3 linked regions of the Sinorhizobium meliloti genome follow. The protein of the gene in region 1 interacts with the protein of each later gene in a pairwise test. Links are inferred from orthologs where the notes say so. Each region holds a gene or a part of one and is shown in the gene's direction. Other genes may lie near its edges.

Evidence for each region.
Region 2: the proteins of ptsN (region 1) and JOH52_RS32460 interact in binary tests that used the Escherichia coli proteins (3 or more experiments, as listed by UniProt). The link is inferred for Sinorhizobium meliloti from one-to-one orthologs.
Region 3: the proteins of ptsN (region 1) and trkA interact in binary tests that used the Escherichia coli proteins (3 or more experiments, as listed by UniProt). The link is inferred for Sinorhizobium meliloti from one-to-one orthologs.

The regions. Positions count from the first base shown.
Region 1 is NZ_JAGIOS010000001.1:932,348-942,392, forward strand. What follows is about bases 4,277-7,135. They hold ptsN (PTS IIA-like nitrogen regulatory protein PtsN), read left to right. Parts: upstream 4,277-5,403; coding sequence 5,404-5,868; downstream 5,869-7,135. Other genes in these bases: rpoN (RNA polymerase factor sigma-54), read left to right, coding at 4,277-4,378; hpf (ribosome hibernation-promoting factor, HPF/YfiA family), read left to right, coding at 4,657-5,229; grpE (nucleotide exchange factor GrpE), read right to left, coding at 6,208-6,834; hrcA (heat-inducible transcriptional repressor HrcA), read right to left, coding at 6,993-7,135. In the rest of the region: signal peptide peptidase SppA, read right to left, coding at 1-231; LPS export ABC transporter periplasmic protein LptC, read left to right, coding at 572-1,240; JOH52_RS04465 (LptA/OstA family protein), read left to right, coding at 1,272-1,832; lptB (LPS export ABC transporter ATP-binding protein), read left to right, coding at 1,852-2,658; more of rpoN, read left to right, coding at 2,834-4,276; more of hrcA, read right to left, coding at 7,136-8,072; rph (ribonuclease PH), read left to right, coding at 8,330-9,049; JOH52_RS04505 (VOC family protein), read left to right, coding at 9,286-9,699; rdgB (RdgB/HAM1 family non-canonical purine NTP pyrophosphatase), read left to right, coding at 9,730-10,045. UniProt on the Escherichia coli protein: Seems to have a role in regulating nitrogen assimilation.
Region 2 is NZ_JAGIOS010000003.1:1,231,700-1,242,127, forward strand. Bases 2,325-5,566 are described here. They hold JOH52_RS32460 (sensor histidine kinase), read left to right. Parts: upstream 2,325-2,675; coding sequence 2,676-5,366; downstream 5,367-5,566. Other genes in these bases: kdpC (potassium-transporting ATPase subunit KdpC), read left to right, coding at 2,325-2,657; JOH52_RS32465 (response regulator), read left to right, coding at 5,363-5,566. Outside these bases: potassium-transporting ATPase subunit KdpA, read left to right, coding at 1-31; potassium-transporting ATPase subunit KdpB, read left to right, coding at 43-2,085; more of kdpC, read left to right, coding at 2,088-2,324; more of JOH52_RS32465, read left to right, coding at 5,567-6,055; JOH52_RS32470 (potassium channel family protein), read right to left, coding at 6,279-6,719; JOH52_RS32475 (ATP-dependent helicase), read right to left, coding at 7,033-9,102; JOH52_RS32480 (glutathione S-transferase family protein), read right to left, coding at 9,633-10,280; JOH52_RS32485 (aminoglycoside nucleotidyltransferase ANT9), read right to left, coding at 10,388-10,428. UniProt on the Escherichia coli protein: Member of the two-component regulatory system KdpD/KdpE involved in the regulation of the kdp operon. KdpD may function as a membrane-associated protein kinase that phosphorylates KdpE in response to environmental signals.
Region 3 is NZ_JAGIOS010000001.1:3,608,803-3,618,957, reverse strand. Bases 4,532-7,500 are described here. They hold trkA (Trk system potassium transporter TrkA), read left to right. Parts: upstream 4,532-5,312; coding sequence 5,313-6,689; downstream 6,690-7,500. Other genes in these bases: JOH52_RS17520 (D-amino-acid transaminase), read left to right, coding at 6,701-7,500; ntrX (two-component system response regulator NtrX), read left to right, coding at 4,532-5,258. Outside these bases: ntrC (nitrogen regulation protein NR(I)), read left to right, coding at 1-1,409; two-component system sensor histidine kinase NtrY, read left to right, coding at 1,589-3,904; more of ntrX, read left to right, coding at 3,894-4,531; more of JOH52_RS17520, read left to right, coding at 7,501-7,564; RNA chaperone Hfq, read left to right, coding at 7,665-7,907; GTPase HflX, read left to right, coding at 7,914-9,311; JOH52_RS17505 (IS481-like element ISRm20 family transposase), read right to left, coding at 9,625-10,155. UniProt on the Escherichia coli protein: Part of the constitutive potassium transport systems TrkG and TrkH. May regulate the transport activity of TrkG and TrkH systems. Binds to NAD(+) and NADH.

The DNA.
Region 1 (10,045 bases):
CTGGTTGTCGGCGATCCGCTCCAGCCGCTCCACCAGCTCCCGGTCGTCCTGAATAAGGCCTGTGACGGCGACGCGCGCGACGTGATCGCGCGCACGCTCCGTTACGTCGCCCCAGCCCGAGAAGGCAAACAGCGCGAGGCCGCCGGCGACGAGGACGGCCACCGCCGCCCAACGCCAGAAGCTCAGCTTTCTGCGCAGGCTGCGGCGGTCGGCAATGGCGAGTTCGTCCATGGGTGTCTCCGATTTTTGGTAAGGGGGTTCTGTCAGTTTCCCACGGAACATGCTATCTGCCTCAGCCGCGGCAAGCTAGGGTAGTCTGCAACGCGGCGCACGGGAATAGGCGCCGGGCCGACGCGAGTTGCTGCATGAAACCCCTTGGGGTTTGACGCGGCATGGAGTAGAGCATGCCCGGCGGAATGGAATATTGCGGCCGGATTGTCTTACAACGCAAAGTTTGCGCCGCTCCATTGCCGGGCGGCAGCAAGATAACCATATTCGCCGTGGCTTACGCCGATGTATGTATATGTGTCCCTCGGACTGCCCGAGGTCAGACGAAACTGACAGGCTCTTGATGCTGAACGAAGCCCGATCCCCCGCAATCTTCGCCGATGTGGGTACGAGCTCTGCCGATGCCTATGCTTCGGCGGCGCGGCATTCGGCGCGCGTAAGGCGCCTGAAAGTCATGCTGCCGCTCATCGCCGGCGCGGTTGCGCTGATCTTCGTCACCGTTTCCTTCGTGCGCGCCTTCCTGCCCGAAGAGCTGCAGCTCGAGACGGCGACGATAGAGAACGGCAAGATCGTCATGCAGAACCCCGCGATCTCCGGCCGCAACAAGCAGGATATCAGCTATTCGATGAAGGCCCAGCGGGCGCTTCAGGATATCGCCAATCCGAACCTGATCACGCTCGAGACCATTCACGCCGAGATGCCGGTCAACGATACGCTGATCGCCACGGTCGATGCGACGAGCGGCATTTACGACCGAGGTGCGAATACGCTCGACATGAACGCACCGTTCACGATTTCCATGAATAATGGGGTCAATGCCGACTTCCAGTCTGCCTATCTGGATATCAATGCCGGCGAAATGGAGACGAAACACCCGATTGCCATCAGCATGAAGGGCGGATCGATCATTGCGCAGAAGCTGCGAATGACAGATAAGGGACGTGTCGTAACATTCGAAGGCATGGTAAGGGTCAATATCGAACCCAGCGCCATTCGCAAAAACGCCAAATAACAGGACCCCAAGAACAGGATCCCCTGCAGCCATGTCGGTCAAACCTGCCGCTCTCTTTAGGATTTCAGCCGCTCTGGCCGTGGCCGGGCTCGGCGCTTCGCTGATTGCTTCCGCCGCCCTCGCGCAGGCAACCTCCAGTCGCATGCAGGGCCTTCAGCTTTCGAACGACCAGCCGATCCAGATCGAGAGCGACAAGCTGGAGATCAAGGATCCGGAGAGCAAGGCAATCTTCACCGGCAATGTGAAGGTCGTCCAGGGCACGACGACGCTGCAGGCCGGCAACATGACCGTCTTCTACAAGGCGGGCGGCGGCTCGGTCACCAGCGGCAACGCCGATATCGATCGGATCGAGGTCAGCAACAAGGTGTTCCTCAGCTCCGGTGCGCAGCAGGCGACGGGCGAAAGCGGCATCGTCAACCTGACCAACCAGACCATCGTGCTCAAGGGCAAGAAGGTCGTGCTGTCGGAAGGCAAGAATGTCTTCGTGGGCTGCCAGTTGAACGTCCAGATGGACACCGGCGAAGCGCAGCTCGACGCCTGCGGCGGCCGCGTACAGATCCAACTCGATCCGCAGTCCCGCAAGACGAACTGACATAGACCCGCTCGTGCAGATTCCTTTCCTCCACAAACGCAAACGGGGCAAAAAGCCGTCGGCGGCAGCGGCAGCTGCCCGCGCGGTCGACAAGGCGCGCTACGACGGCACGCTGATTGCCCGGGGCCTGACGAAGTCCTACCGCTCGCGCCGCGTCGTCAACGGTGTCTCGCTCGTCGTGCGCCGTGGTGAGGCTGTCGGCCTGCTTGGCCCGAACGGCGCAGGCAAGACGACCTGTTTCTATATGATCACCGGCCTGGTGCCGGTGGACGAGGGCTCGATCGAGATCAACGGCAACGACGTCACGACGATGCCCATGTATCGCCGGGCGCGCCTGGGCGTCGGCTACCTGCCGCAGGAGGCCTCGATCTTTCGCGGGCTGACGGTCGAGGATAACATCCGCGCGGTTCTGGAGGTTCACGACGAGAACGTCGACCGCCGCGAGAGCAAGCTCAACGATCTGCTTGGTGAATTTTCGATCACCCACCTGCGCAAATCGCCGGCCATTGCACTTTCGGGCGGCGAACGTCGGCGCCTCGAAATCGCCCGTGCGCTTGCGACCGACCCGACCTTCATGCTGCTCGACGAACCCTTTGCGGGCGTCGACCCGATCTCCGTCGCAGATATCCAGGCGCTTGTGCGCCACCTCACTTCGCGCGGCATCGGCGTCCTCATCACCGACCACAATGTGCGCGAGACGCTGGGGCTGATCGATCGGGCCTATATCATCCATGCCGGCGAAGTGCTGACGCATGGCCGCGCCAACGACATCGTCACCAATCCGGACGTGCGCAGGCTCTATCTCGGCGACAATTTCAGCCTCTGATGCCTGCCGGCGACGTGCATTCCGGCAGAACGGACGACCGCCGGCTGAATCGGCACCTCCGCCGCCGTCCACGCTTGACCAAATTCCAGTAATAAGCAATTTTTGGGCCAACTAAGAAGATGGGCCCGTCCAAGCGGACACGGCTCGGAGAACTCGACGGGAGTTTCACACCAGCATGGCCTTGTCCGCCAGCCTTCATCTGAGACAGTCGCAGTCGCTGGTCATGACGCCGCAGCTGATGCAGTCGATCCAGCTGCTTCAGATGAACCATCTGGAGCTCAGCCATTTCATCGCGCAGGAAGTCGAGAAGAACCCGCTGCTGGAGGTCCAGCCGGCCGATGAGCCAACGATATCGGATCGCGAGGATGCCGGTCCGCATCCGGCGGAGACCGGCGGCGAAACCGACGAGGCGGCAGGTCAGAGCGACCTTTACGACAGCGCCATGTCGAGATCCGGCGAGAGGCTCAGCGAAGGCCTTGACGCCGACTTCGCCAACGTCTTCCCCGACGATACGGCGCCGCAGCGGGCGGATGCGCCCGAGCTTCTCGGCCAATGGAAATCCATGCCGGGTGCCGGCGACGCAGAGGGATACGATCTCGACGATTTCGTTGGCGGCCGCAAGACGTTGAGGGAGACGCTCGCCGAGCAGCTGCCCTTCGCACTCAGCGCTGTCTCCGATCGGCTGATCGCCCGGTATTTCATCGACCAGCTCGATGATGCCGGCTACCTGCACGCCGACCTCGCCGAGACCGCGGAGACGCTGGGCGCGGCAGGCGAGGACGTGGCGCGCGTGCTGCACATGCTTCAGCAGTTCGATCCGCCGGGCGTCTTCGCGCGCACGCTTGGCGAATGTCTTGCCATTCAGCTGCGCGCCCGCAATCGTCTCGACCCGGCGATGGAAGCGCTCGTGGCCAATCTCGAGCTCCTGGCACGGCGCGATTTCGCAAGCCTCAAGAAGATCTGCGGCGTCGACGAGGAAGACCTGATCGATATGCTCGCCGAGATCCGCAAGCTCGATCCGAAACCGGGCACCAGCTTCGAAACCGGTGTGTTCGAGGCCATCATTCCCGACGTCGTCGTGCGCGCCGCACCCGATGGCGGCTGGCTTGTTGAGCTCAATCCGGATGCCCTGCCCCGGGTTCTCGTCAACCACGACTATTTCACAGAAATATCGCGCTCCAGCCGGAAGAACAGCGGCGAACAGGCCTTTCTCAACGAGTGCCTGCAGAATGCCAACTGGCTGACGCGCAGCCTCGATCAGCGCGCCAGGACGATCATGAAGGTGGCGAGCGAAATCGTCCGGCAGCAGGACGCCTTCCTCATCCACGGCGTCGGCCACCTGCGCCCGCTGAACCTCAGGATCGTCGCGGACGCGATCAAGATGCACGAGTCGACGGTGAGCCGGGTCACCTCCAACAAATACATGCTGACCCCGCGCGGGCTCTTCGAATTGAAATATTTCTTCACGGTCTCGATCGGCTCGGCGGAAAACGGCGATGCACATTCGGCCGAGTCCGTGCGCCATCGCATCCGCACGATGATCAATCAGGAAAGCGCCGATGCCGTGCTCTCGGACGACGACATCGTCGACGTCCTCAAGCAGGCCGGCGTCGATATCGCCAGACGCACCGTCGCAAAATATCGCGAGGCGATGAGCATCCCCTCCTCCGTCCAGCGCCGCCGCGAGAAGCGGGCGCTGGCCAAGGCCGCGGGATTCTGAGCGCTGCCGGCAGGCCGCAAGCGCGTAAGCCGGGTTGCGCTTTGGGCTCTGGCCGGCGGAACCGCCGGGGCCTGATGAACGTTTAATTCCACGACGCGCAATTGACTCTCCGCGGTACAGCGGATATGAGGCCGCCGCGCTTGCCTGAGATAGAACTCCGCGAGGCAGCGCGCGCTCACGATTTCGGTCGTTCAGGACTCCGGTCGCTGAAGTGCTTGGATGACGGGAGCGCTTGGAATAGACTGGGCACGCAATTCACGAACAAGAGAGGAAACTCCATGAGTGTGCGTGTATCCGGTAAACATATGGAAATCGGCGATTCGTTTCGCGTCCGCATCGGCGAGCAGATCGAGCAGGCCGTAACCAAATATTTCGACGGAGGATATTCGAGCCAGGTCACTGTGGAAAAGTCAGGGTCGCGATTCAGCGCCGACTGCAAGCTTCATCTCGATACGGGCGTGGTATTGCAGGCAAACGGCCAGGCGAACGAACCACAGTCAGCCTTCGACGCGGCTTCGGAGCGCATCGAGAAGCGGCTCCGGCGCTACAAACGCAAGCTCAAGGACCATCACAACGGCAACGGGCAGAATTCCACCGAGGTGGCCTATCGAGTGATGGACTCGGTGCCCTTCGAGGACGAGGAAGTTCCCGACGATTATGCACCGACGATCGTTGCCGAAACTACGAAACAGTTGAGAACAATGTCCGTCGCCAACGCCGTTATGGCCTTGGACATGACGGATGAACCGGTGCTGATGTTCCGCAGCCCCGGCAAGGATGACCTGAACATCGTCTATCGGCGCAACGATGGGAATATTGGCTGGATCGACGCCGCCAATATCAAGGCATGAGTGGGGATGGGGGAAGCCAGCCGGACTGGCGTCCCCCGTCTTTCCGATCAGCGGGACGGCGGAAAGGCTCGACTTTTCTGTGCATTCGAACCGCCAAGACAAAGATGGGTAGAGCCATCACGGCGCATTTGTGATGAGATTGCCAGGCTCTAACCGGCGAACGAGGATAAAAGAATGGCATTGGCAGGCTTGCTGCATCAAAATGCGATCATCCCGGCCATGAGGGCCAACTCGAAGAAGCAACTCCTTCAGGAATTGGCGGCAAAAGCATCGAAGCTCACCGGTCTGCCGGAGCGGGAGATTTTCGACGTCATCCTGCAGCGAGAACGACTCGGCTCGACCGGTGTGGGCAACGGCATCGCCATCCCGCACGGCAAGCTTAGCAATCTTCCGTCGATCGTCGGCATCTTTGCGCGGCTCGATGCGCCGGTCGATTTCGAGGCCTTGGACGACCAGCCGGTCGACCTCGTCTTTCTGCTGCTTGCACCGGAAGGTGCCGGCGCCGACCACCTGAAGGCGCTCTCGCGCATCGCGCGCGTGCTGCGCGACCATGACATGGTGTCGCGTATCCGAGCGAGCGACTCGGCAAGCGCGATCTACACGCTGCTTAGCGACGACACGACCTCGCACGCTGCCTGAATATCTTCTGCCTGCCGCCTACCGGAGCCGGTTGGAAGAGCATGCGGCAATTCGAACAACGCCGAAGGGCCGTGCACCTTGCAGAGTGCGCGGCCCTTCGCAAATCGCATTCATGCGCCGTCAGATCACGATGTTTTTAGGTCGGGTCGACCTACTGCATGTTTCCTTTAATCGTATCCGATTAAAGGACAAAAACATTGCAGCAGATCAAAGTGTTACAGCGACCTTTGCGCGTCTGATAAGACGCGCGGCGCTGTAAAAACATGAACGTGATCGATTCCAAGAAGTTGAGACGCGGGATGCGGGCGGAAAACCGCACACACCTTTCCTCATCCCGCTCTAAGCAGCAGGCGTCTCGCTTTCAGAGGTGGCTGCTTTCGGGCCGCCCTTGGCAACGCCGACCATCGCCGGGCGCAGGACGCGCTCGCCGATCGTGTATCCTGCCTGGACCACCTGGACGACCGTGTTGTTCGGAACCTCGGTGTTCGGGACCTCGAACATGGCCTGGTGGAAATTCGGATCGAACTTCTGGCCGGTGGGGTCCAGCTGCTTCACGCCGTGACGCTCGAGCGCCGCAAGCATCGACCGCTCGGTCATTTCCACGCCCTCGATGAGTGCTTTCAGGCCGGCATCGCCCGCCTCCCTGGCGTCGGCCGGAATCGCATCCAGCGCGCGGCGCAGGTTGTCGGAGACCGCCAGCATGTCGCGCGCGAAGCCCGCGACGGAATAGGACTTCGCGTCCTTCACATCACGTTCGGTGCGCCGGCGCAGATTGTCCATCTCCGCAGCAAGGCGAAGATATTTGTCGCGCAGTTCCGCACTCTCGGCCCTGGCAAGCTCAAGCGGATCCGGCGCGGTCGTGGAAGCATCCGCCTCCGGCTTTTCCGCAGCTTGCGGCTCAGCGGCTGTTTCGAATTCTTCAGGCGCCGCGGCCTCGGGTCCGTTCTTGTTCGTTTCGTCGGTCATGACGTTCTCCGAATTTCTGTCTTTTGCTGTGTTCGGCATCATCAAACCAGCGGAAGTCGCTTTGCTTGAACGTACTGTTGCCTGGATTTGAAGCCCGATATCGATGTTTGGGCCCGAAAAATCAAGGGTCGATTGCTTCATCGATCAAAAGGATTCGCTCAGCGCGACAGCCGCGACATGAGCTGGGCGGTGTAATCGACCATGGGAACGATGCGGGAATAGTTGAGCCGGGTCGGCCCGATGACACCGACCGCGCCGACGATGCGGTCGTCGCTGTCGCGGTAGGGAGCGACGATCAGCGAGGAACCGGAAAGCGAAAACAGCTTGTTTTCGGAACCGATGAAGATGCGCACGCCCGGGCCGCTCTCGGCGAGGTTGAGGATCTCGATCAGGCTGTCCTTCTTTTCGAGGTCATCGAAGAGCATACGCAGCCGCTCGATGTCGTCCGTCCCTTCCAATCCTTCGAGCAGATTGGCGCGGCCCCTGACGATCAGCCGCGCCGGCTGGCCGTCGCCCTCGCTTCCGGACCAGATCGCTAGCCCACGCTCGACCAGGTCCTGCGAGAGCGCGTCGAGCTCGCCGCGCACCGTCTCCTTGACCTTTTCCAGTTGCGTCCGCAATTCGGGAATCGTCTGACCGGCAAGGTGAGCGTTGACGAAGTTCGCCGCTTCGGTGAGCTGGGCGCTGGTGATCCCGGCGGGCAGCTCGATGATGCGGTTCTCCACCTGATCGTGCTCGCCGACGAGCACCGCCAGCGCCTTGGTCGGCGCCAGCCGGATAAACTCGACATGCTTGAGGACGGGATCGCTCTTGGTGGTGATTACGAGACCTGCGCCGCGCGACATGCCGGACAGCATCTGGCTCGCCTCGGTAAGAAGGTTTTCGACCGACCTGTCCCGATTTCCCGGGTGAACCTGCCTTTCGATCGAGGCGCGTTCCTCCGGCGAGAGATTGCCCACCTGCATGAAGGCGTCCACGAAGAAGCGCAGGCCCAGCTGCGTCGGAAGCCGGCCGGCGCTGACATGGGGGGAATAGATCAGGCCCAGATCCTCGAGGTCGCTCATCACGTTGCGAACCGAGGCCGGCGACAGCGACACCGGCAACAGCCGCGAGAGATTGCGCGAGCCCAGCGGCTCCCCGCTTTCCAGATAGCTCTCGACAATGCGGCGGAAGATCTCGCCGGAGCGCTCGTCCAGCGCCGATGCGATCCCCTTCGTTCCAGGGTTGCGCAGTACCATGTCACTCCGTGATCAGTATTCTGTGTCCGGAAAGAATATAGTGATCCGCGCGGGGAATGGCAAAAGGGAAAAATCACTGCGAAGCTTCGACATCAAGCGGTTCCCTTTGCCTACGCCATGATCTAGAAGGCTCACGAAAGCGCCGCGCGTCTTCAGACGCGCAAAGGCCGCTGGAGCACTTTGAATTCTGCATGTTCTTGTCCTTGAACCGAACAGGACCCAAGGAAGCATGCAGTCGGGATCGACAGGAGTTGACGATGCGGCCATCCGGTAGAAAAACCGACCAAATGCGCAAGGTCTCGTTCGAGCGCAGTTTCTCCAAGCATGCGGAAGGATCCTGCCTGGTACGCTTCGGCGACACGCATGTTCTGTGCACCGCGAGCCTGGAGGAAAAAGTTCCGGCTTGGCTGCGCAACGGCGGCAAAGGCTGGATCACCGCGGAATATGGCATGCTGCCGCGGGCGACCGGCGAGCGCATGAGGCGCGAGGCGGCGACCGGCAAGCAGAGCGGCCGCACGCAGGAGATCCAGAGGCTGATCGGGCGGTCGCTCAGAGCCGTCGTCGATCTTCCGGCGCTCGGCGAACGTCAGATCTCGATCGACTGCGACGTGATTCAGGCCGACGGCGGCACGCGCACCGCGTCGATCACCGGCGCCTGGATCGCCCTCCACGACTGTTTGAAGTGGATGGAGGCGCGCAACATGGTCAAGCTGGAGAAGGTCTTGAAAGATCATGTGGCCGCCATTTCCTGCGGCATCTTCGCCAATCAGCCGGTTATCGACCTCGATTATCTGGAAGACTCGGCTGCGGAGACGGATGCCAATTTCGTGATGACGGGCAGCGGCGGCCTGGTCGAGATCCAGGGAACGGCGGAAGGCAAGCCCTTCAGCGAAGAAGAATTCGCAAGCCTGATGCTGCTCGCCAAGAACGGCATTGCCGAACTCGTCGAAATGCAGAAGCAGGCGATAGCAGGCTAGATCACGATGTTTTTAGGTCGGGTCGACCTAAAACATGAACGTGATCGGAACCAAGAAGTTGAGAAGCGGGATGCGGGCGGAAAAGCGCGCGCACTTTTCCTCATCCCGCTCTAGACCGCTCTCTGCTTCACTGAAGCAGTGAGATGATCTAACGCTTCGACAATACGCACTTCCGGACGGAACACCGTCACGGCTTTTCCGGAAGTGCTCTGGATCACTTGAGAGGAACAGGTCCGGTGCCGACATTCGAAGGCATTCTGGAGACCGCGCTTTACGCGGACGATCTCGACGAGGCCGAGGCCTTCTACGGAACGGTCCTCGGCCTTGAAAGGATCACCCGCGCCGGCAGCCGCCATGTCTTCTTCCGTTGCGGCGATGGCGTGCTCCTGATCTTCAACCCCGCGGAGACGGTGAAGCCGCCTGCACCGGGCGCACTTCCCGTGCCTCCGCACGGGACGAAGGGCAACGGGCACATGTGCTTCCGGGTCGCCGCCGAGGCGCTCGACGGCTGGAAGGCGAAACTGGAGGCGGCCGGGGTCGAGATCGAGGCGGATATCCGCTGGCCGAACGGCGCCCGCTCCTTCTATTTCCGCGATCCGGCCGGCAACAGCCTGGAATGCGCGGAAGCGGGCCTCTGGGCCAAGGATTGATTTCGGCAGTATCTGAACGGAACGGAATAGATGCGCAGACTGATCGACAAGACGCTCGTCGTCGCGAGCCATAATGCCGGCAAGATCCGTGAGATCCGCGATCTCATCGGGCCGCTCGGCTTCGAAGCGAAATCGGCAGCCGATCTCAATTTCGTCGAGCCGGATGAGACCGGCACGACCTTCGAGGAGAACGCGACCATCAAGGCGCTCGCCTCGGCCAAGGCCTCGGGACTGCCGGCGCTTTCGGACGATTCCGGCCTTGCCGTCGACGCGCTCGGCGGCGCCCCCGGGGTCTACACGGCCAACTGGGCCGAACGTGAGGACGGCAGCCGCGACTTCCAGATGG
Region 2 (10,428 bases), on another replicon or contig:
TTTCGCCATGCTCTCCGGCCAGACCTTCTGAAGGAACCAGGCATGTCAAACAAACCCAAGACCCCGAACCTCTTCGACCCGAAGATACTCTTCCCGGCAGCGAGAGCCGCTTTCGTCAAGCTTGATCCGCGCCAGCTCGTGCGCAATCCGGTGATCTTCGTCACCGAAGCCGTGGCGGCGTTGGTGACCCTCTTCTTCGTTCTCGATGTGGCAACCGACGGCGGCAGCCTGCTCTTCTCGGGCCAGATCGCCGCCTGGCTATGGTTTACCGTTCTCTTCGCCACCTTCGCCGAAGCCGTTGCCGAGGGGCGCGGCAAGGCGCAGGCCGACTTCCTCCGCCGTACCAAATCGGAGCTCAGCGCCCGCAAGCTTGTCGCCCCCGAGGGTCGGGAGACCAAGGAAACCCCCGCCACCATGCTGAAGGTCGGGGATCTCGTCCTCTTAGAGGCCGGCGAATTGATCCCGGGCGACGGCGAGGTCGTCGAAGGGATCGCCTCGGTCAACGAGAGCGCGATAACAGGCGAATCGGCCCCGGTGATCCGCGAGGCGGGCGGCGATCGCTCCGCCGTCACCGGCGGTACCGAGGTGCTTTCGGATTGGATCAAAGTCCGCATCACAACCGCCCCGGGTTCGACCTTCGTCGATCGCATGATCGCGCTCATCGAGGGGGCGCAGCGGCAGAAGACGCCGAACGAGATCGCGCTGTCGATCCTGCTTTCCGGATTGACGCTGATCTTCCTGATTGCCGTGGTGACGCTCTGGGGGCTTGCCGCCTATTCGGCGACCGTGCTTTCCGTGACCGTGCTTTCCGCCCTGCTTGTCACGCTGATCCCGACGACCATCGGCGGATTGCTTTCGGCGATCGGCATCGCCGGCATGGACCGGCTGGTTCGCTTCAACGTGATCGCCACCTCCGGCCGCGCCGTCGAGGCTGCGGGGGACGTTGACACGCTGCTCCTCGACAAGACCGGGACGATCACCTTCGGCAACCGCATGGCAAGCGATTTCCTGCCCGTGCCGGGCGTAACCGTGGAGGAGCTCGCCGATGCGGCGCTCCTCGCAAGCCTTGCCGACGAGACGCCGGAGGGCCGCTCCATCGTGGCGCTCGCCACCGGCGAGTTCGGGCGCCGGGCGTCCGAGGCCGGGATAGATGCGATCGTGCCCTTTGCCGCTGAAACCCGGTTGTCCGGCGTCGATCACGGCGGCCGTCGGCTGCGCAAGGGCGCGGTCGACTCGGTTCTGAGATTTGCCGGCCTGTCCGACAGCAATACCCCCCAGGAATTCCGGCAGGCGGTCGACCGGGTCGCCCGAACCGGCGGCACGCCGCTCGCCGTCGCCGACGGCAACCGGCTGCTCGGCGTGATCCACCTGAAGGACATCGTGAAACCCGGAATCAAGGAGCGCTTCTCCGAATTGCGCGCCATGGGGATCCGCACGGTAATGGTGACCGGTGACAACCCGATCACTGCCGCGGCAATCGCCTCGGAGGCCGGCGTCGACGATTTCCTCGCCGAAGCGACGCCGGAAGACAAGCTCGCCTATATCCGCAAGGAACAGAAGGGCGGCCGGCTGATCGCCATGTGCGGCGACGGCACCAACGATGCGCCGGCGCTCGCCCAGGCGGATGTGGGCGTCGCCATGCAGACCGGGACGCAAGCCGCCCGCGAAGCGGCCAACATGGTGGACCTCGACTCGAGCCCGACCAAGCTGATCGAGATCGTCGAGATCGGCAAGCAATTGCTGATGACGCGCGGGTCTCTCACGACCTTCTCGATCGCCAACGACGTGGCGAAATACTTCGCCATCATCCCGGCGCTCTTCGTCACCACCTATCCGGCGCTCGGCGTGCTCAACGTAATGGGGCTGGCGTCACCGCAGTCGGCTATCCTGTCGGCCGTCATCTTCAACGCGCTGATCATCGTGGCGCTCATTCCGCTGGCATTGAAGGGCGTCAGGTACCGTCCCGTCGGCGCGGCAGCCCTGCTTCGCGGCAATCTCCTCGTCTACGGCCTCGGCGGCCTGGTCCTGCCCTTCGCAGGGATCAAGCTGATCGACCTTGCCGTCTCGAACCTCAACCTGGTGTGATCATGCTCAACCAACTCCGTCCCGCACTCGTCCTGACCTTCGCACTCACCCTCATTACCGGGCTCGGCTACCCGCTTCTGATTACCGGCGTGGCGCAGGCGTTGATGCCGGCAGAGGCGAATGGCAGCCTCGTCCGCAAAGGCAGCGTCCTCGTCGGATCGCACCTCATCGGCCAGAATTTCGCCTCGGAGAAATATTTCTGGCCGCGTCCTTCGGCGACCGGCCCCGAGCCCTACAATGCCGGCGCTTCGAGCGGTTCCAATCTCGGGACGACGTCCGGCAAGCTGAAGGAGCGTGTCAGGGCCGACATTGAGAGGCTTCGCGCCGCGGGCATGGGGGATGAGATCCCCGCCGACGCCGGCATGGCTTCCGGATCGGGTCTCGACCCGCATATCTCGCCCGAATTCGCCCGGGCTCAGATCGCTCGGGTGGCGAAAGCGCGCGGCCTTCCGGAAGCGGGTGTATACGCGCTCGTTGACAGGGCAACGCAGGGCCGTCTGTTCGGGCTCATAGGCGAGCCGCGCGTCAATGTGCTAGAACTGAACCTTGCCTTGGACGCGCCGAGGACCTGATCAAGCTCGAGACGTTGCATGCCCCACAATGACCGCGACCTGAAGAGCCGCCCCGATCCGGACGCCCTGCTGGCGCTCGCCGAACAGGGCAAGAGAGGCAAACTCACCGTCTTTCTTGGTGCCGCACCCGGTGTCGGCAAGACCTTTGCGATGCTGACGCGTGCGCGGCGCCTCAAGGAAGAAGGCGGCGATATCGTCATCGGGCTCGTCGAAACGCATGGACGCGGCGAGACCGCTGCCCTGCTCGAGGGGCTCGAAGTCCTGCCGCGTCGCCAGGTGCTGCACAACGGACGGACGCTCCACGAATTCGACCTCGACGCGGCGTTGGCTCGGCGCCCGCGCGTCATCCTGGTCGACGAGCTAGCCCATACCAATTTCGGCGAAAGCCGCCACCCCAAACGCTACCAGGATATAGAGGAGCTGGTCGATGCCGGCATAGACGTGTGGACGGCACTCAACATCCAGCACCTGGAAAGCCTCTCGGACGTGGTTGCGCATATTGCCGGCGTGCCGGTGCGCGAGCGCGTCCCCGATACGGTTCTCAATCGCGCTGACGATGTCCTGCTGGTGGACCTGCCGCCGGCCGAACTGATCGAGCGGTTGAAGGAGGGCAAGGTCTATCTGCCCGACAACGCCAAGCGCGCCGCCGATCGCTTCTTCCGCCTGGGCAATCTGACAGCGCTGCGCGAACTCGCGCTTCGCCGGACGGCCGACCGGGTCGACGACCAGATGGTCGACTATCTCAGGCAGAACGCGATCGAGGGTCCCTGGGGCGCCGCCGAACGGCTTCTCGTCTGCATCGGTCCCGACCCTCTATCCGAGAAGGTGGTGAGGACGGCAAGCCGGCTCGCTTCGGGCCTGAATGCCGACTGGCTCGTGGTTTCCGTCGAGCGTGCGGAGGCGGAGAGCAGCGGTGCGATGCGACAGCTCGACGAGACTTTCCGGCTCGCCGAGCAATTGGGCGCCGAGACGCGCCGTATCATCGGCAACGACTTCGTGGAAGAAATTCTGAAGCTCGCAAGGCGGGAACATGCAACGCAAATCGTCATCGGCACGCGCCGCCACTATTTCCCGCTACGCCTCTTCCGCCGCTCCTTGCCGGACGCACTTGCCGCGCGGGCGGCCGGTATCGCCATCCACCTCGTCACTGACGGGAGTGCACCCGCCGTAAAACCGGCGGCCAGACGCAGCAGCGCGCTTCCGGATGGGTGGGGGCGGGGGGTTGCCATCGCGGCCGGTACGGCTGTAGCCGCGACAGCACTTGGCCTGCTGATCGAACAATTCGTCGTCCTGCAGAATATCTCGCTTCTCTTTCTTCTGGCTGTGCTCGTCTCGGCGACTTACGCGGGCTATGTCGCTGCGATCGCTGCCGCACTCATTTCGGTTCTCGCCTATAATTTCTGCTTCATCGAACCGGTCGGCACTTTTACGGTTGCCGAACCGCACGAAGTCTTTGCCCTCTTCGTGTTCCTCGCGGCGGCGATGCTTGCCGGGGGGCTCGCCTCCCGCATTCGCGAGCAGGCGAAGACAGCGAGGCGGCGGGCCGCCGCGACGCAGGCGCTTTACGATTTTTCCCGCAAGCTGTCCGGTACGGCAAATGCCGAGGACGTGCTATGGGCGGCCGTCACGCAAATCCACGCGACCCTTCGGCGCAACGCGGCGCTGCTGTTGCCGGAAGACGGAGATGTCCGCTTGATGGCGGCCTGGCCGCCGGATACGGAGCTCGGCCTTACCGACACGATGGCGGGGCGCTGGGCTTTCGAGAAGAAGGAGGCTGCCGGCAACGGTACCGGCACGCTGCCGAACAGTCCCTTCCAGTTCAGGCCGCTGATGAGCCCGCATGGAGTCGTCGGCGTCTTTGGTTTCCTCCAGGAAGACAAGCCGCTGGAAATAAACGAGGAGCGAGCGCTTGCCGCGATCCTGGACCAGACCGCGATCGCCGTCGACAGAGCACGTCTCTCGCGCGAGATCCTCGACCAGGCTGCGCAGCTCGAGGGCGAGAAGTTCCTCGCGGCGCTGCTTTCGTCCATATCCCACGACCTCAGAACACCGCTCGCGACGATCACCGGAGCTGTGACAAGTTTGCGGCAACTCGGCGAGCGGATGTCGGAGGAGAGCCGGGACGATCTGCTCAAGTCGATCGAGGAGGAGAGCGGCAGACTCACCCGCTTCGTTGCCAACCTGCTCGACATGACCCGCATCGAAGCCGGAACGGTAAACGCCAAGCGCGATTGGGTCGATGTCGCCGATGTGGTCCATTCGGCTGTGGAGCGTGCGCGGAAGTACTTCCCCGGCCGCGTCTTCGAAACGAGCATCGCTCCGGACTTGCCGTTGATCCGCGGCGATAGCGTGTTGCTTGGTCAAGTGATCTTCAACCTGCTCGACAACGCCGATAGGTTTGGGGGTGACGAGCCGGTCAGCGTCTATGGGCGGCGGGAAGAAGATGAGATCGTGCTCTCGGTGACCGACCTCGGTAAAGGCATCGCCCCGGCCGACCTCGACCATGTGTTCGACAAATTCTTCCGCAAGGGAAAGCCGGACGGCCGTTCGCTCGGCACCGGGCTTGGCCTTTCCATCAGCAAGGGCTTCGTCGAGGCGATGGACGGGCGGATAAAGGCGGAGAGCCCGGCGATGAAGCGCCGCGGCACGCGCATTTCCATGCGGTTCCCGGTGGCTGAAACCGGTATCACGGAGAAGGAGCGCGGATGACCGCCGAGCGTATCCTCGTCGTGGACGACGAGCCGCAGATCCAGCGCTTCTTGCGCCCGGCGCTCGCAGCCGCCGGCTACGAGGTGACAGAGGCGGCAAACGGCGCGCAAGCACTCAAGGCGGCTGTGACGGCGGCGCCGGACGTCGTGATCCTGGATCTCGGCCTTCCCGACATGGACGGCAAGGATGTGGTGGCCAATATCCGCGCCTGGTCCCAAGTCCCGATCATCATCCTTTCGGCGCGTGACCGTGAAAGCGAGAAGATCGCTGCCCTCGACCTCGGCGCCGACGACTACATCGAGAAACCCTTCGGGATCGGCGAACTGACGGCGCGTATCCGCGCGGCGCTGCGCCATCGCATCCAGATGGCAGGAGGCCAGGCGCAGCTGTCAGCGGACGGCCTTTCGATCGACATGGTCAAACGCGTCGTGACGCGCGACGGCGCGGCGCTCCGGCTGACGCCAAAGGAATACGACCTTCTCGTTATGCTCGCACATCACGCGGGTCGCGTGGTTACCCACAGGACGCTGCTTACCTCCGTCTGGGGCCTCGCCCACGGGGAGGACCTGCATTACCTGAGAGTTTTCATCGGTCAGCTGCGTGGCAAGATCGAACGCGATCCCGGCAATCCGAAGATCGTCCGCACCGAACCCGGCGTCGGTTACCGCTTCGTCGGCGACGAGGATTGAGGAGCTCGTGCAGCCGACCACATCGCCAATTCCCGGAAACGCGTAAATTCTCTGCAGCCCAGAGCAATTCCAAAAAATGAGCAGCGGTTTCCCAATTGCGGCAAAACAGGGCGGGGCACTGCCGCGCGGAGAACCGTGGATTTGGCTCTCGTCGCACTCCAACAAATCTACGGGACGTCTGAGGCGTTCATGTGCAGCCTCTCATTCGTTGGGCTCTGGTCTGTTACTTCGGGTCGTCGCGCCAGATGCGCTCGACGGCGATGAAGGTAAAAGACGCCGACCAGGCAATCAGAACGAGCCCATTCAGCCCCTCCAGGCCGGCGAGAATTCGCATGTCACCTGTCGCGTAGACATCGCCAAATCCCATCGTGCTGTAACAGGTCAGCGAGAAATAGAAGAAGTCTGTGGCGTTTGAGCCTGCCAGCCCCGCAAGAGAACCGAACTCAGGATGATAATGCATCCAGGCAAAAGCCAGAGCGTAAAGGCCTACGCCGAAGAGGTGAGCCACAAAGGCTGACCCGAGGAAAACGACCATTTCAGCTCGTTTTGAAAGCACTTTGCGTCGACGCAGGATCGCTACGCCGGTCATGATTTCAAAATGAGTGGCGCTCGTTACGATGATGAGTGCGGCGGAAAGCAGACAGACCAACACAATCCCTGGCACTTATCAACCTCGCCCTGTGCTTGCCGCAGTATGATCGGCGCCTACCTTCAAACGCACCAACTCGACTCGACGACGCTGGTACAGCCACCATAGCAGGACATATTGCGGATTGGGAGTTTCGGTCTATCGGGCCCATCCCTGTGTGTTGCCGTTGCCGAGGCTGACGGTGTAGGCAATAGCGGGTGTAAAGGATAATGCTTCCCGGGAAGTCAGCGCGGTCCGCTGAGCATTTCCCCTTAGCTCTAACGGGCACCCCCTTCGAAGCGCCGTCAGAGGACAGCCACTGCGGTGACCAACCACGCATTGCTGAACTCTACCGCCACATGGTGCGCATCCGGGCTGCGACATCGATGCGGATCTGCTTTGCGCTACGCTCGGAAACATTGGGGCTGGCGACTGACCAGTTTGCACTCTCGAAGAACTGAAGCAATGTCGCGGGGATGAAGCGTGTGCGGCTTGCGTAGACATGGCGGTCACCCTGCGCGTGCTGACCGCCGGTGAAGAAGCGTTGCGGCACCATCAGCGTCAGTTGGTCCTTGGCGCGTGTCATACCGACATAGAGAAGTCGCCGCTCCTCCTCCAGTTCGTGGCTGGTGCCTGTCGCCAGGTCTGACGGAATGCAACCGTCGACCACGTTGAGCATGAAGACGGAGCGCCATTCCTGCCCCTTGGCCGAATGGATGGTCGACAGGATAAGATAGTCTTCGTCGAGTAAAGGCACGCCAGCCTGGTCGCTCGTCGCGTCCGGCGGATCGAGCGTCAACTCCGTGAGGAAGCGCTCGCGGCTCGGATAGCCTGCGGCGATCTGCTCGAGTTGCACGAGGTCGGCCCGGCGCGTTTCGGCATCCTCGTGTATTCGCTCGAGATGCGGCTCGTACCACATCCGTGCCATCTCTATTTCCGTCGGCCATGCGGAACCGGGTTTGCGCAGGGCCTGCAGCAACTCGACCAAGGACATCCAGTCCGTGCCGCTCCTCGGCGGAGCTGGGACTTCGCCAAGCGCCATCAACGGCTCGGGATCGGCCGCAATCGTGTCCAGGATCTTGCCCGCGGTCTGCGGGCCGACTCCCGGCAGCATCTGCAGGAGCCGGAAGCCCGCGACGCGGTCACGTGGGTTCTGTGCAAAGCGCAGCACGGCCAGCATGTCCTTCACGTGGGCGCTGTCGAGGAACTTCAGGCCTCCGAACTTTACGAAGGGGATGTTGCGGCGGGTCAGTTCCACCTCAAGGGGGCCGCTGTGGCTCGAGGTGCGGAACAGGACGGCCTGCTGTTTCAGGAGCATCCCGGATTCACGATTGGCAAGCACCTGCTCGACGATGCAGTTCGCCTGATCGGCCTCGTCCTTCACCGTCAGCAGCTTGGGACGTTCAGCCGACTCGCGGTCCGTCCAGAGGTTCTTGGTGAAGCGTTCCCGCGCCAGGTCGATAACCCCGTTGGCGGCTGCGAGGATCGGCTGGGTCGAACGGTAGTTGCGGTCGAGCGTGACGATCTCGGCCGCCGGCGCGAATTGCTTCGGAAAGTCGAGAATGTTGCGGACCGTCGCCGCGCGGAACGAGTAGATCGACTGCGCGTCGTCGCCAACGACCGTCAAGCCGCGCCCGTCGGGCTTCAGGGCCAGCAGCACCGAAGATTGGAGCTTGTTGGTATCCTGATATTCATCGACGAGGACATAGTCGAACCGGTTGCCGATATCGTCGGCGAGGGAGGCATCGCTGACCATCTGCGCCCAATAGAGAAGCAGGTCATCGTAGTCGAGGACGTTCTGCGCCTGCTTGGCCTCGACGTAGCCGGCAAACAGCTCCTGCAACTGTTGTTCCCAGCCAGCTACCCACGGGTACCAAGTGCGGAGCACTTCATTCAGTCGCATTTCCGCGTTCACTGTCCGCGAATAGATCGCCAGACAGGTGCCCTTGGTCGGAAACCGACTTTCCGTCTTCGAGAAGCCGAGTTCGTGGCGTATCAGGTTGATCAAGTCGGCGCTATCCTCGCGGTCGTGAATGGTGAACTCCGCATTCAGTCCGATCTGTTCGGCATAGATTCTCAGCAACCGTGCGCCGATACCGTGAAAGGTCCCCGCCCATGAAAGGGCGTCCGTCATCATTCCGGAACTGCGGCCGAGCACCTGTGCGCAGATACGCTCGACGCGGCGCGACATCTCAGCCGCGGCCCTCCGCGAGAAGGTCATCAGGAGAATGCGGCGGGGGTCGGCCCCGTTGACGATCAGGTGAGCAACGCGATGGGCCAAGGTGTTGGTCTTCCCGGAGCCCGCTCCTGCGATGATCAACAGCGGGCCTGCTTGGGCGCCTTCTTCTGCTCCGATGCCATATTCGACTGCGCAGCGCTGTCTCTCGTTCAGTTTCTCCAGATGGGTCGCCGTCGCCATTCACGTACCTCGATAAGCTCTTTGATGTCCGGCCGCGGCCTTAAGAACGGAGGGGGAACATACAAGCCCGAGCGGCCGTTGGAAAGTGGGGCGTTCGCATGCGCATTTGCCGCGTTGTGCTCGCGAGTTCTTGCCAATTCCTGCCAAACCCTATGGTCTTGTCGCATGGGCACGATAAACATTTCCCTGCCGGACCAGCTAAAGAGCCTCGCAGATGAGCAAGTCGCCGGACGAGACTGTGGGACTAGCAGTGAGTATATCCGGGAATTGATACATCGAGACCAGGAACGCCTCGTACTGCGCAGGCGCCGGAGCCTCGTCGGCACGGACCGTCCCTGCCCACGCGGATTACTTCACCAGTCTGCGCGACCGGACCCGTGGTCTGCAGGGCAAGTGAAGAAAGTTTCCCCGGGGACTAGCCCGCAGTACCGCTTGTAAGTAATCGGCCGACGCCGCTTGGCCAACCGTCAAGCTCCAGGCGCACGGCTGCAAGCACGCCGCGTAAGGCACTGGGCGAGCGCGGACTTTCGTCAGGCGGTCGGTGCGGCGGTGAAAACCGCCAGTTGAGCGACGAAAGCGCGCTTGTATGCGGGCCGCGCTTTGCCGCGGGCCACATAGGCCGAGAGGTTCGGATATTCCTCAAGTATGCCCGAGCCCTCCAATCTGCGCAGCACCGTCACCATTAGGAGGTCACCGGCGCTGAACGCCCCGTCGAGCCAGTCGGCGTTGCCAAGTCGGCCGGAAAGTTCGCCCAGCCGCTCGCGGATGCGTTCGTCGATGAAGGGCAGGCGCTGCTCATACCAGGTCTCGTCTTCCAGGTACTCGGCGACCTCGCGATCAACGATCGGCGGCTCCACGGTGTTGAGCGCGGCGAACATCCACGTGATCGCGCGCGCCCGGGCATTCGGATCGTCCGGCAGCAGGCCCGCATGGCGCTCCGCGATATGGAACACGATGGCCCCTGACTCGAACAAAGCGAGATCGCCTTCTTGATAGGTAGGAATCTGCCCGAAAGGATGGAGCGCGAGATGCGCGGGTTCCTTCATCGCCTTGAACGAAAGAAGGCGAACGCCGTAGGGCTGGCCCACTTCTTCGAGCGCCCAGCGAACGCGCATGTCACGCGCCATGCCCTGGCCGCCATCGGGCGACCGCTCAAAGGCGGTAATGGTAATAGTCATGCTGCTCTCCATAGCTTGTCCGTCTTGAAGACGGCCGGCTAAACGAGATTCCGACACCCTGATACCATAAAGCGGAAGAAGCTTCTTGGCAGCTTCCGACCCAAGCTTCATAGGAGTTCTAATACCCGCTGGCGCAGAAATGTTGCCG
Region 3 (10,155 bases), 2.7 Mb from region 1 along the record:
GCACCGTGCTGAACCAGGCGCTCAGCCGTGCCGGATACGATGTGCGCATCACCTCCAATGCCGCAACCCTCTGGCGCTGGATAGCAGCCGGCGACGGCGACCTGGTCGTGACCGATGTCGTGATGCCGGATGAAAACGCCTTCGATCTCCTGCCACGGATCAAGAAGGCACGGCCGGATCTGCCGGTTCTCGTGATGAGCGCTCAAAATACCTTCATGACGGCCATCAAGGCTTCGGAGAAGGGCGCTTACGATTATCTGCCGAAGCCGTTCGATCTGACGGAGCTGATCGGCATCATCGGCCGGGCGCTCGCCGAACCGAAGCGACGGCCCTCCAAACTCGAGGACGATTCGCAGGACGGGATGCCGCTGGTCGGCCGTTCCGCCGCCATGCAGGAAATCTACCGCGTGCTTGCGCGGCTGATGCAGACCGACCTCACGCTGATGATCACCGGCGAGTCCGGCACCGGCAAGGAACTCGTTGCCCGTGCACTGCACGACTATGGCAAGCGGAGAAATGGCCCCTTCGTCGCCATCAACATGGCGGCGATCCCGCGCGACCTCATCGAGTCGGAACTGTTCGGTCATGAGAAGGGGGCTTTTACCGGCGCCCAGACGCGCTCCACCGGGCGCTTCGAGCAGGCCGAAGGGGGGACGCTCTTCCTCGACGAAATCGGCGACATGCCGATGGATGCGCAGACGCGTCTCCTGCGCGTGCTGCAGCAGGGCGAGTATACGACCGTCGGCGGACGCACGCCGATCCGCTCGGATGTCCGCATCGTCGCTGCCACCAACAAGGACCTGAAACAATCGATCAATCAGGGCCTTTTCCGCGAAGACCTCTACTATCGCCTGAATGTCGTGCCCCTGCGTCTGCCGCCCCTGAGAGACCGCGCCGAAGACATCCCGGACCTTGTCCGCCATTTCGTCCAGCAGGCCGAAAAGGAAGGGCTCGACGTCAAGCGCTTCGATCAGGAGGCGCTCGAATTGATGAAGGCGCATCCCTGGCCGGGCAATGTGCGCGAGCTCGAGAACCTCGTTCGCCGTCTGACGGCACTTTATCCACAGGATGTCATTACCCGCGAAATCATCGAGAACGAACTGCGTTCGGAGATCCCGGACAGCCCGATCGAGAAGGCCGCGGCGCGCTCGGGCTCGCTGTCGATATCGCAGGCGGTCGAGGAAAACATGCGGCAGTATTTCGCGAGCTTTGGCGATGCCTTACCGCCCTCCGGCCTCTACGATCGCGTCCTTGCGGAAATGGAATATCCTCTGATCCTCGCGGCTCTGACGGCGACTCGCGGCAACCAGATCAAGGCGGCCGACCTCCTGGGTCTCAACCGCAATACGCTGCGCAAGAAGATCCGCGAACTCGGGGTCTCGGTGTACCGCAGCTCGCGTAGCGCTTGACTGAGATGCAACACCGTTGCATTTTCGCCACAATGCGTTGCTTGAACCTCGCATAAGCGTCGATTCGCCGGCGCGCGGTCGCAGCCGGTCGATCAGACGGGTGCGGGCGGGGAGCTTTGCGTATCCGAAAGGAGACGCGGCGCTTTAAGGTTCAATGTCTCGGTCCGGAACGCAGGCGTATGCCGGTGTCGTCGGTACGCCGGTTGGGGGTAGCACTTTTCATGGTGGATGGAATGGCCTTGCCATTGGGCACGGAGGACGGAGTCACTGCTGCCCAGGATCGGCGAGCCTCCTTTGCCTTGCCGGGGCTTATGCTCGCCACCGGTGCCCTGATCTGCGCCACCTTGTCGCTGCTCGTTCTCCTCGGTCTGACCCCGATCCGGCCCGAGAGAAACATCGTGATCGCCTGTGCCGGCATCAACGGCCTCTTCGTCGTGGGCCTGATCTATCTCATCGCTCGCGAGATCTTCAGACTGCTCAGGGCGCGCAGCAAGGGAAGAGCCGCAGCGCGCCTGCATGTGCGCATCGTCGCGCTCTTCTCGATCGTCGCGATCACGCCGGCGATCCTCGTCGCGATCTTCGCCAGCATCACCCTCGATGTCGGCCTCGACCGCTGGTTCTCGCTGCGTACGCAGGCGATCGTCCGTTCCTCCCTGAACGTCGCGCAGGCCTACGTCCTCGAGAATGCCAGCTACCTTCAGGGTCAGACGGTGTCGATGGCCAACGACCTGGAGCGCAATCGCCAGCTCTATAGCCTCGACCGTACCGGCTTCGTCGAGCTGATGACACGGCAGGCGAGGGGGCGCGGCATGCTCGGCGCATTCCTCGTGCGCGCTGACGGCAGCGCCATACTCCAGGCCAATATTTCGACCGATCGTCCGCTGCCGGCGATCCCGCAGGACGCACTGAAGAGCACCATTGCCGGTCAGCCGACGCTTATCCCCCCGGGCGTGACCAATCTGGTGGGAGCCGTCATTCCGCTCGAAAACATTCCGGGCACCTATCTTTACACCGTCCGAAACGTCGATCCGGAAGTCATGCGATCGATGCGGCTGATGGAAGAGAACACTGCGGAATACAAGACGCTCGAGGCCGGGCGGACCTCCCTGCAGATCGCCTTCGGCGTCCTTTACATCGGTTTTGCCCTGATCGTGCTGCTGGCGGCGATCTGGACGGCCATTGCGGTCGCCGACCGCATCGTCCGGCCGATCCGGCAGCTGATCGGCGCCGCCGACAGCGTCGCTTCCGGCAATCTCGACGTCGTCGTTCCCGTGCGCGCCGTCGACGGCGACGTCGGCAACCTGTCGCGCACGTTCAACAAGATGGTGAGCGAAATTCGGACCCAGCAGGATCAGATCCTGGTGGCGAAGGACGAGGTCGACCAACGCCGCCGCTTCATCGAGGCAGTGCTCTCCGGCGTAACGGCGGCAGTCATCGGCGTCGGCAGAGATCGCCGCATCACCATCTTCAATCCGTCTTCGGAAGGGATGCTCAAGAAGGCGGCGCCGGAGCTCATCGGAGCGAATCTCAGCGACGTGGCCCCGGAAATCGAAGCGGTTCTGGTCGAGGCCGAGAGCCGCTACCGCAACGATTACCGCAAGCAGATCAATATCATGCGCGGCGGCACCGAGCGCACGATGAATGTTCAGGTGACGCGAGAGGAGGGCGACGAATCGCATGGCTCCTATGTCATCACCGTCGACGACATCACGGATCTGGTAATCGCGCAGCGCTCCACCGCCTGGGCGGACGTCGCTCGCCGCATCGCACACGAGATCAAGAACCCGCTGACGCCGATCCAGCTCTCGGCCGAGAGGCTGAAACGCCGCTACGGCAAGCAGATCGATCAGGAGGACCGTGCGGTCTTCGACCAGTGCACCGAAACGATCGTGCGCCAGGTCGAGGACATCGGCCGGATGGTCGACGAATTCTCCGCCTTCGCGCGGATGCCGAAGCCCACGAAGGAGAAGTCCGACCTGCGGGCGATCCTGAAGGACGCCGTATTCCTGCGCGAGATGGGCAACAGCCACATCAACTTCGTCCGCGATTTCGGCGACGAACCGCTCGAGGGGCAGTTCGACGGCCGCATGCTGGGTCAGGCATTCGGCAATCTCGTCAAGAACGCGGTGGAGGCGATCGAAGCCGTGCCCGCGGGAACGTCACGAGGCGCGCCCACAGTCGTCATCCGATCCCGTCGCGATGATACCACCGGCCGCTTCGTGGTCGACGTCATCGACAACGGCAAGGGGCTTCCGACCGAGAACCGGCACCGAATTCTGGAGCCGTACATGACGATGCGGGATAAGGGCACCGGTCTCGGCCTCGCTATCGTCAAGAAGATCATAGAGGACCACGGCGGGCAACTGGAACTGCACGACGCACCGCCGGACTTCGACGGTGGCGCCGGGGCGATGATCCGGGTGGTTCTGCCGCCCGCCGGCGAGACCGGGGGCGAAGATAATTTGAAGGATAAGGGTAATACCAATGGCGGCTGATATTCTGGTTGTGGATGACGAGGAGGATATTCGCGAGATCGTCTCGGGAATCCTTTCGGACGAGGGCCATGAAACGCGGACCGCTTTCGACAGCGAGAGCGCTCTCGCGGCGATCAACGACCGTGTGCCGCGCCTGATCTTCCTGGACATTTGGATGCAGGGAAGCAAGCTCGACGGCCTGGCACTGCTCGACGAGATCAAGAACCGGCACCCCGATTTGCCGGTGGTGATGATCTCAGGTCACGGCAACATCGAAACCGCCGTTTCCGCGATCAAGCGCGGAGCCTATGATTTCATCGAGAAGCCGTTCAAGGCCGACCGGCTGATCCTGATCGCCGAGCGGGCGCTCGAGAATTCCAAGCTCAAGCGGGAAAACTCAGAGCTGAGACGGAAGTCGGGCGATCCGGTGGAACTGATCGGAACCTCCGTTGCCGTGTCGCAACTGCGCCAGATGATCGAGAAAGTGGCGCCCACCAACAGCCGTATCATGATCCAGGGACCGTCCGGCTCCGGCAAGGAACTCGTCGCGCGGATGATCCATCGCAAGTCCGCGCGTGCCAACGGTCCTTTCGTGGCTCTCAATGCGGCTGCGATCACGCCCGACAGAATGGAGATCGCGCTTTTCGGTACCGAAGGAACGACGGGGCAGCCGCGTCGAACGGGTGCACTCGAGGAGGCCCACGGGGGCATCCTCTACCTGGACGAGGTCGGCGAAATGCCGCGCGAAACGCAGAACAAGATCCTGCGCGTCCTCGTCGACCAGCAGTTCGAGCGGGTCGGCGGCTCCAAGCGCGTCAAGGTCGATGTCCGCATCATCTCCTCGACCGCCTACAATCTCGAGAACATGATCACCGAGGGCCTGTTCCGCGAGGACCTGTATCACCGGCTCGCCGTCATTCCGGTGCGCGTTCCCGCTCTTGCGGAGCGGCGCGAGGACATCCCTTTCCTGGTCGACATGTTCATGCGACAGGTAAGCGAACAGGCCGGCATCCGTCCCCGCAAGATCGGCGAGGATGCGCTGGCCGTACTGCAGGCGCATGATTGGCCCGGCAATATCCGCCAACTGCGCAACAACATCGAGCGCCTGATGATCCTCGCGCGCAGCGACGGTCCCGATACGCCGATCACCGCCGACATGCTGCCGAACGAGGTTGGGGACACCCTGCCGAAGATCTCGGCGCAGGGCGATCAGCACATCATGACCCTGCCGCTGCGGGAGGCTCGCGAGATGTTCGAACGCGATTATCTGATCGCCCAGATCAATCGCTTCGGCGGCAATATCTCGCGCACCGCCGAATTCGTCGGAATGGAGCGCTCCGCCCTTCATCGCAAGCTGAAGTCGTTGGGCGTGTGATCAGAAACCCATAACGAGCCATCGGCAGATCCGTCCCAGACGTAAGGAATAGCAATGAAGGTGATCATATGCGGGGCAGGGCAGGTCGGTTACGGCATCGCCGAGCGGCTGTCGCGCGAGAATAACGACGTTTCGGTGATCGACACGTCGGCCGCGCTGATTGCCTACATAACCGAGACGCTGGACGTGCGCGGTTACGTCGGCCACGGGGCGCATCCGGATGTACTGGCGAAGGCGGGCGCCGACCAGGCCGACATGCTCATCGCGGTAACGCTGTACGATGAGGTCAACATCGTCGCCTGCGAAGTAGCCCATGCGATTTTCAACGTACCGACCAAGGTCGCCCGCATCCGCGCGCAGAGCTATCTTGCGCCCGAATATTCCGACCTCTTTTCGCGCGAGAACGTCCCGATCGACGTGACGATCTCTCCGGAAATCGAGGTAGGGCGGCTCGTGCTTCGCCGCATATCCTTTCCCGGCGCCACCGACGTGGTGCGCTTCGCGGACGATCGGATCGCGATGGTTGCAATCGAATGTATGGAAGACTGCCCCGTCGTCGACACGCCGCTGCAGCAATTGAGCGAGCTCTTTCCCGATCTGCACGCGACCGTGACCGGTATCTTCCGGGACGGTAAGCTGATCGTTCCGCATTCCTCCGACCAGTTGAAGACCGGCGATCTCGCCTATGTGGTCTGCGACCGGGACCATGCCCGCCGCACGCTGGCGCTCTTCGGCCATGAAGAACAGGAGGCGCGGCGGATCATCATCCTCGGCGCCGGCAATATCGGCTATTTCGTCGCGCGAACGATCGAGGAACAGCAGCCGCGCATGCGGGTGAAACTCGTCGAAAACGACCGGGATCGCGCCGTGCTCGTCGCCGACAAGCTCAACAGCACGGTGGTCCTCCACGGCTCGGCCATGGATCAGCGGATCCTGGCGCAAGCGGATGTCCAGGAGGCGGATCTCGTCGTCGCGCTGACGAATAACGACCAGATCAACATCCTCGGGAGCATGCTTGCCAGGAGGCTTGGAGCGAAGTCGACCCTCGTGCTGATCAACGAACCGGCCTATCAGGACTTCGCCGGCGCCGCCGGTGTCGACGCCTATATCAATCCGCGCGCCGTCACCATCTCGCGTGTGCTGCAGCACGTGCGAAAGGGCCGCATCCGGTCGGTCTACGCGGTGCAGAACGGCATGGCGGAGGTGATCGAGGCAGAGGCGCTCGAAACCTCTCCGCTGGTCGGCAAGGCGCTGCGCGAGCTCGAATTGCCGGAGGGTATCCGCATCGGCGCGCTCTATCGCGACAAGGCCTATGTGCGCCCAGACGGCAACACGCGGATCAAGGCGAAGGACCGCGTGGTCCTCCTCGCGGCCGCCGAGACCGTCCGCGATGTCGAACAGCTCTTCCGCGTCAGCATTCAATATTTCTGAGGGCCTCAGCCATGCCGAGAATCGCCTATGTCAACGGCACTTACGTCCGGCACGCCGAAGCCGCCATTCACGTCGAGGACCGGGGTTACCAGTTTGCCGACGGCGTCTACGAGGTCTGCGAGGTGCGGCACGGCTTCATCATCGACCTGACCCGACACCTCGATCGCCTAGGGCGATCCCTGGGCGAGCTCAGGATAGGCTGGCCGATGAGTCGTGCGGCGCTGATCCATGTCATCCGGGAGGTGCTGCGCCGAAACAGGGTCCGCAACGGGCTCTTCTATCTGCAGGTGACCCGCGGCGTCGCGCGGCGGGATCATGTTTTCCCTGATGCGGACACGCCGCCTTCGATCGTCGTCACCGCCAAACGCACGGATCCCGGGGCGATCGCCCGGAAGAATGCCGAGGGCATATCGGCGATAACGGTGCCGGAGAACCGGTGGGATCGCGTCGATATCAAGAGCGTCGGCCTTCTCCCGAATGTGCTTGCCCGTCAGCAGGCGAAGGAAGCGGGCGCGCAGGAGGCGATCTTCGTCGACGTGGACGGCATGGTCAAAGAGGGGGCGGCGACGAATGTATGGATCGTGGACCGCGAAGGGACGTTACGCACCCGCCCGGCGGAAAGTGGCATTCTGCGCGGCGTGACCCGCACCACCCTGATGGACGTGGCCAAGCCGCTGGGCCTTGCGATCGAGGAAACGGCCTTCTCCGTGGAAGAAATGCTCGCAGCGCGGGAGGTCTTCATCACCGCTGCTACCAGCATCTGCTTTCCCGTCGTTTCCGTCGACGGAAAGACGATCGGCAACGGTCATCCAGGAAGCATAGCACAGAATATTCGCGAGGCCTTTTTCGACATTGCGGAAAAGACGGTGATTTGATACCAAACCCTGCGGAGGTGCCGGGATCGTACGTGACACCTTAAAAATTAACAAAATGCACCGGCGCCAGAACGCCGGCAAATAAGAAAGAAGCGGCGCGATGGCGGAACGTTCTCAAAACTTGCAGGATCTCTTTCTCAACACGGTCCGCAAGCAAAAGATTTCTTTGACCATATTCCTCATCAACGGCGTCAAGCTGACGGGTGTCGTAACATCGTTTGACAATTTCTGTGTGCTGTTGCGCCGCGACGGTCATTCTCAGCTCGTCTACAAGCACGCCATCTCGACGATCATGCCGGGCCAGCCGTTGCAGATGTTCGAGAATGAGGAAGCTGCCTCCTGACGGGATGTGAGGAACATTACCAAGCGTGATTCAAAATCGTCGTCGATCATTCCGGAGCTCGAGAGGCTCCGCGATGATTCGCGTGCCGTCGTCGTCGTTCCGATCCTGAAAAAGACCGGGAAGGCTTCTGCCGACATCGTTGCGCAGCCCGCTACGCGTTCGGACGAAAGCCGGCTGGAGGAGGCGACGGGCCTGGCGCTCGCCATCGACCTGGACGTCGTTCACGGCATGATCGTTTCCGTCGCCCAGCCAAAACCGGGCACGCTGCTCGGCACCGGCAAGATCGAGGAGATCGGTCACGTCCTGAGCGAGAAGGATGCGGGGCTCGTGATCGTCGATCACCCGCTGACGCCTGTCCAGCAGCGCAATCTCGAGAAGGAATGGAACGCCAAGGTCATCGACCGCACCGGCCTCATTCTGGAAATCTTCGGCCGGCGTGCCTCCACCAGGGAGGGCACGCTGCAGGTCGATCTCGCACATCTCAATTATCAGAAGGGCCGCCTGGTTCGCAGCTGGACGCACCTCGAACGGCAGCGTGGCGGCGCGGGTTTCATGGGCGGGCCCGGCGAAACGCAGATCGAGGCCGACCGCCGGCTGCTGCAGGACAGGATCGTCAAGCTGGAGCGCGAGTTGGAGCAGGTGCGGCGCACGCGCCAGCTTCACCGGTCGAAGCGCAAGAAGGTGCCGCATCCGATCGTCGCGCTCGTAGGCTATACGAACGCGGGCAAATCGACGCTCTTCAACCGGATGACCGGGGCCGGCGTGCTCGCCGAAGACATGCTCTTCGCGACGCTGGATCCGACGCTGAGGCGGCTGAAACTGCCGCATGGGCGTATGGTCATCCTCTCCGACACCGTCGGCTTCATTTCCGATCTGCCGACGCATCTGGTCGCCGCCTTCCGGGCGACGCTGGAAGAGGTACTCGAGGCCGACCTGGTTCTGCATGTGCGCGACCTGTCCGATCCGGACAATCAGGCCCAGGCAAGCGACGTGCTGCGCATCCTGGCCGATCTCGGCATCGACGAGAAGGAGGGTGCCGAGCGCATTGTCGAGGTCTGGAACAAGATCGACAAGGTCGAGCCGGAAGTGCGCGAAGCGCTGGTGAAGAAGGCCGCGAGCGCCGACAACACGGTCGCCGTTTCGGCCATGACCGGCGAAGGTGTCGACGATCTTCTCACTGAAATAGGCCGGCGTCTTTCGGGCGTCATGACCGAGTGCACCGTCGTTCTGGGTCTCGATCAGCTGCAGTTGCTGCCTTGGGTCTACCAGCATGCGATCGTCGATGGCCGCGAAGACCTCGAGGATGGACGCGTGAGCCTTGACCTGCGTCTGACGGAGGGAGAGGCCACGGAGCTCGAGAGGCGGCTGGGCAACGGCCCGAAGGCCGTCGAAGAGGATTGGTAGCAGCCAGGAGTGTTGCGCCATTTCCTGACTTTCCGCACAGGTTATAAGAGTGGACCGCACCCTCTCCACCCTCATCCCTGTGCTCGTCACAGGGATGAGAGCAGCGCTGCGTCTGCGGCGCGGGAGAGTCTTTCCAGCCCACTGACTTGGTCTGGCTGGATTCCTGTGACGAGCACAGGAATGAGGGAGGCGGGGATGCACGGGCGCTCCCGCAACCTCGTTTGGGGACTGCGCGCCATCTCCTTCCGCACGGCCCATGAGAAGTATTCCGAGGGACCGGGACCCTCTCTCCCCTCATCCCTGTGCTCGTTGTTTAGCCCGGGGACATGGCGGACACCTGTTCGGATACATCACTGACGGATTGCTTGTTGGTCAAGTTGATTGTTGCGATGTGATGGGCACCGAAGAAAGCGCCATAGTGGCCGTCGCGGTCGAGCGGGCGGATGGCGAGGCGTTCTCCGCAGAAAGCTTTGGGAACTTTCCATAGCCGGCCTTTGAAGCTGACATAGGCTTTGGTGGCGGAAACCTTGCGCACGATCTCGCCCTCGTCATAGACGGGCTCGGGCAGGCGATCCGGCATGGCGCGCGGACTGGGGTGGTAGCGGCTGGCCGGCACGTCATGATCGAGTGCCCCATGCGGGCGCTCGAAATTGTAAAGCTCGCGCCAGGCATCGAAGGCGCGCTGAACGGCAGCAAGATCCCTGAAACGGTCAAAGGCGAACACCTCGGCCTTGAGTGTGCGATGGAAGCGTTCATTCTTGCCACGGCTCTGCGGATGGTAGGGGCGACTGTGCAGTAGGGCGACGCCGAGCTTCAGAAGCCATACGCCGAGGCCGGTCCAGCC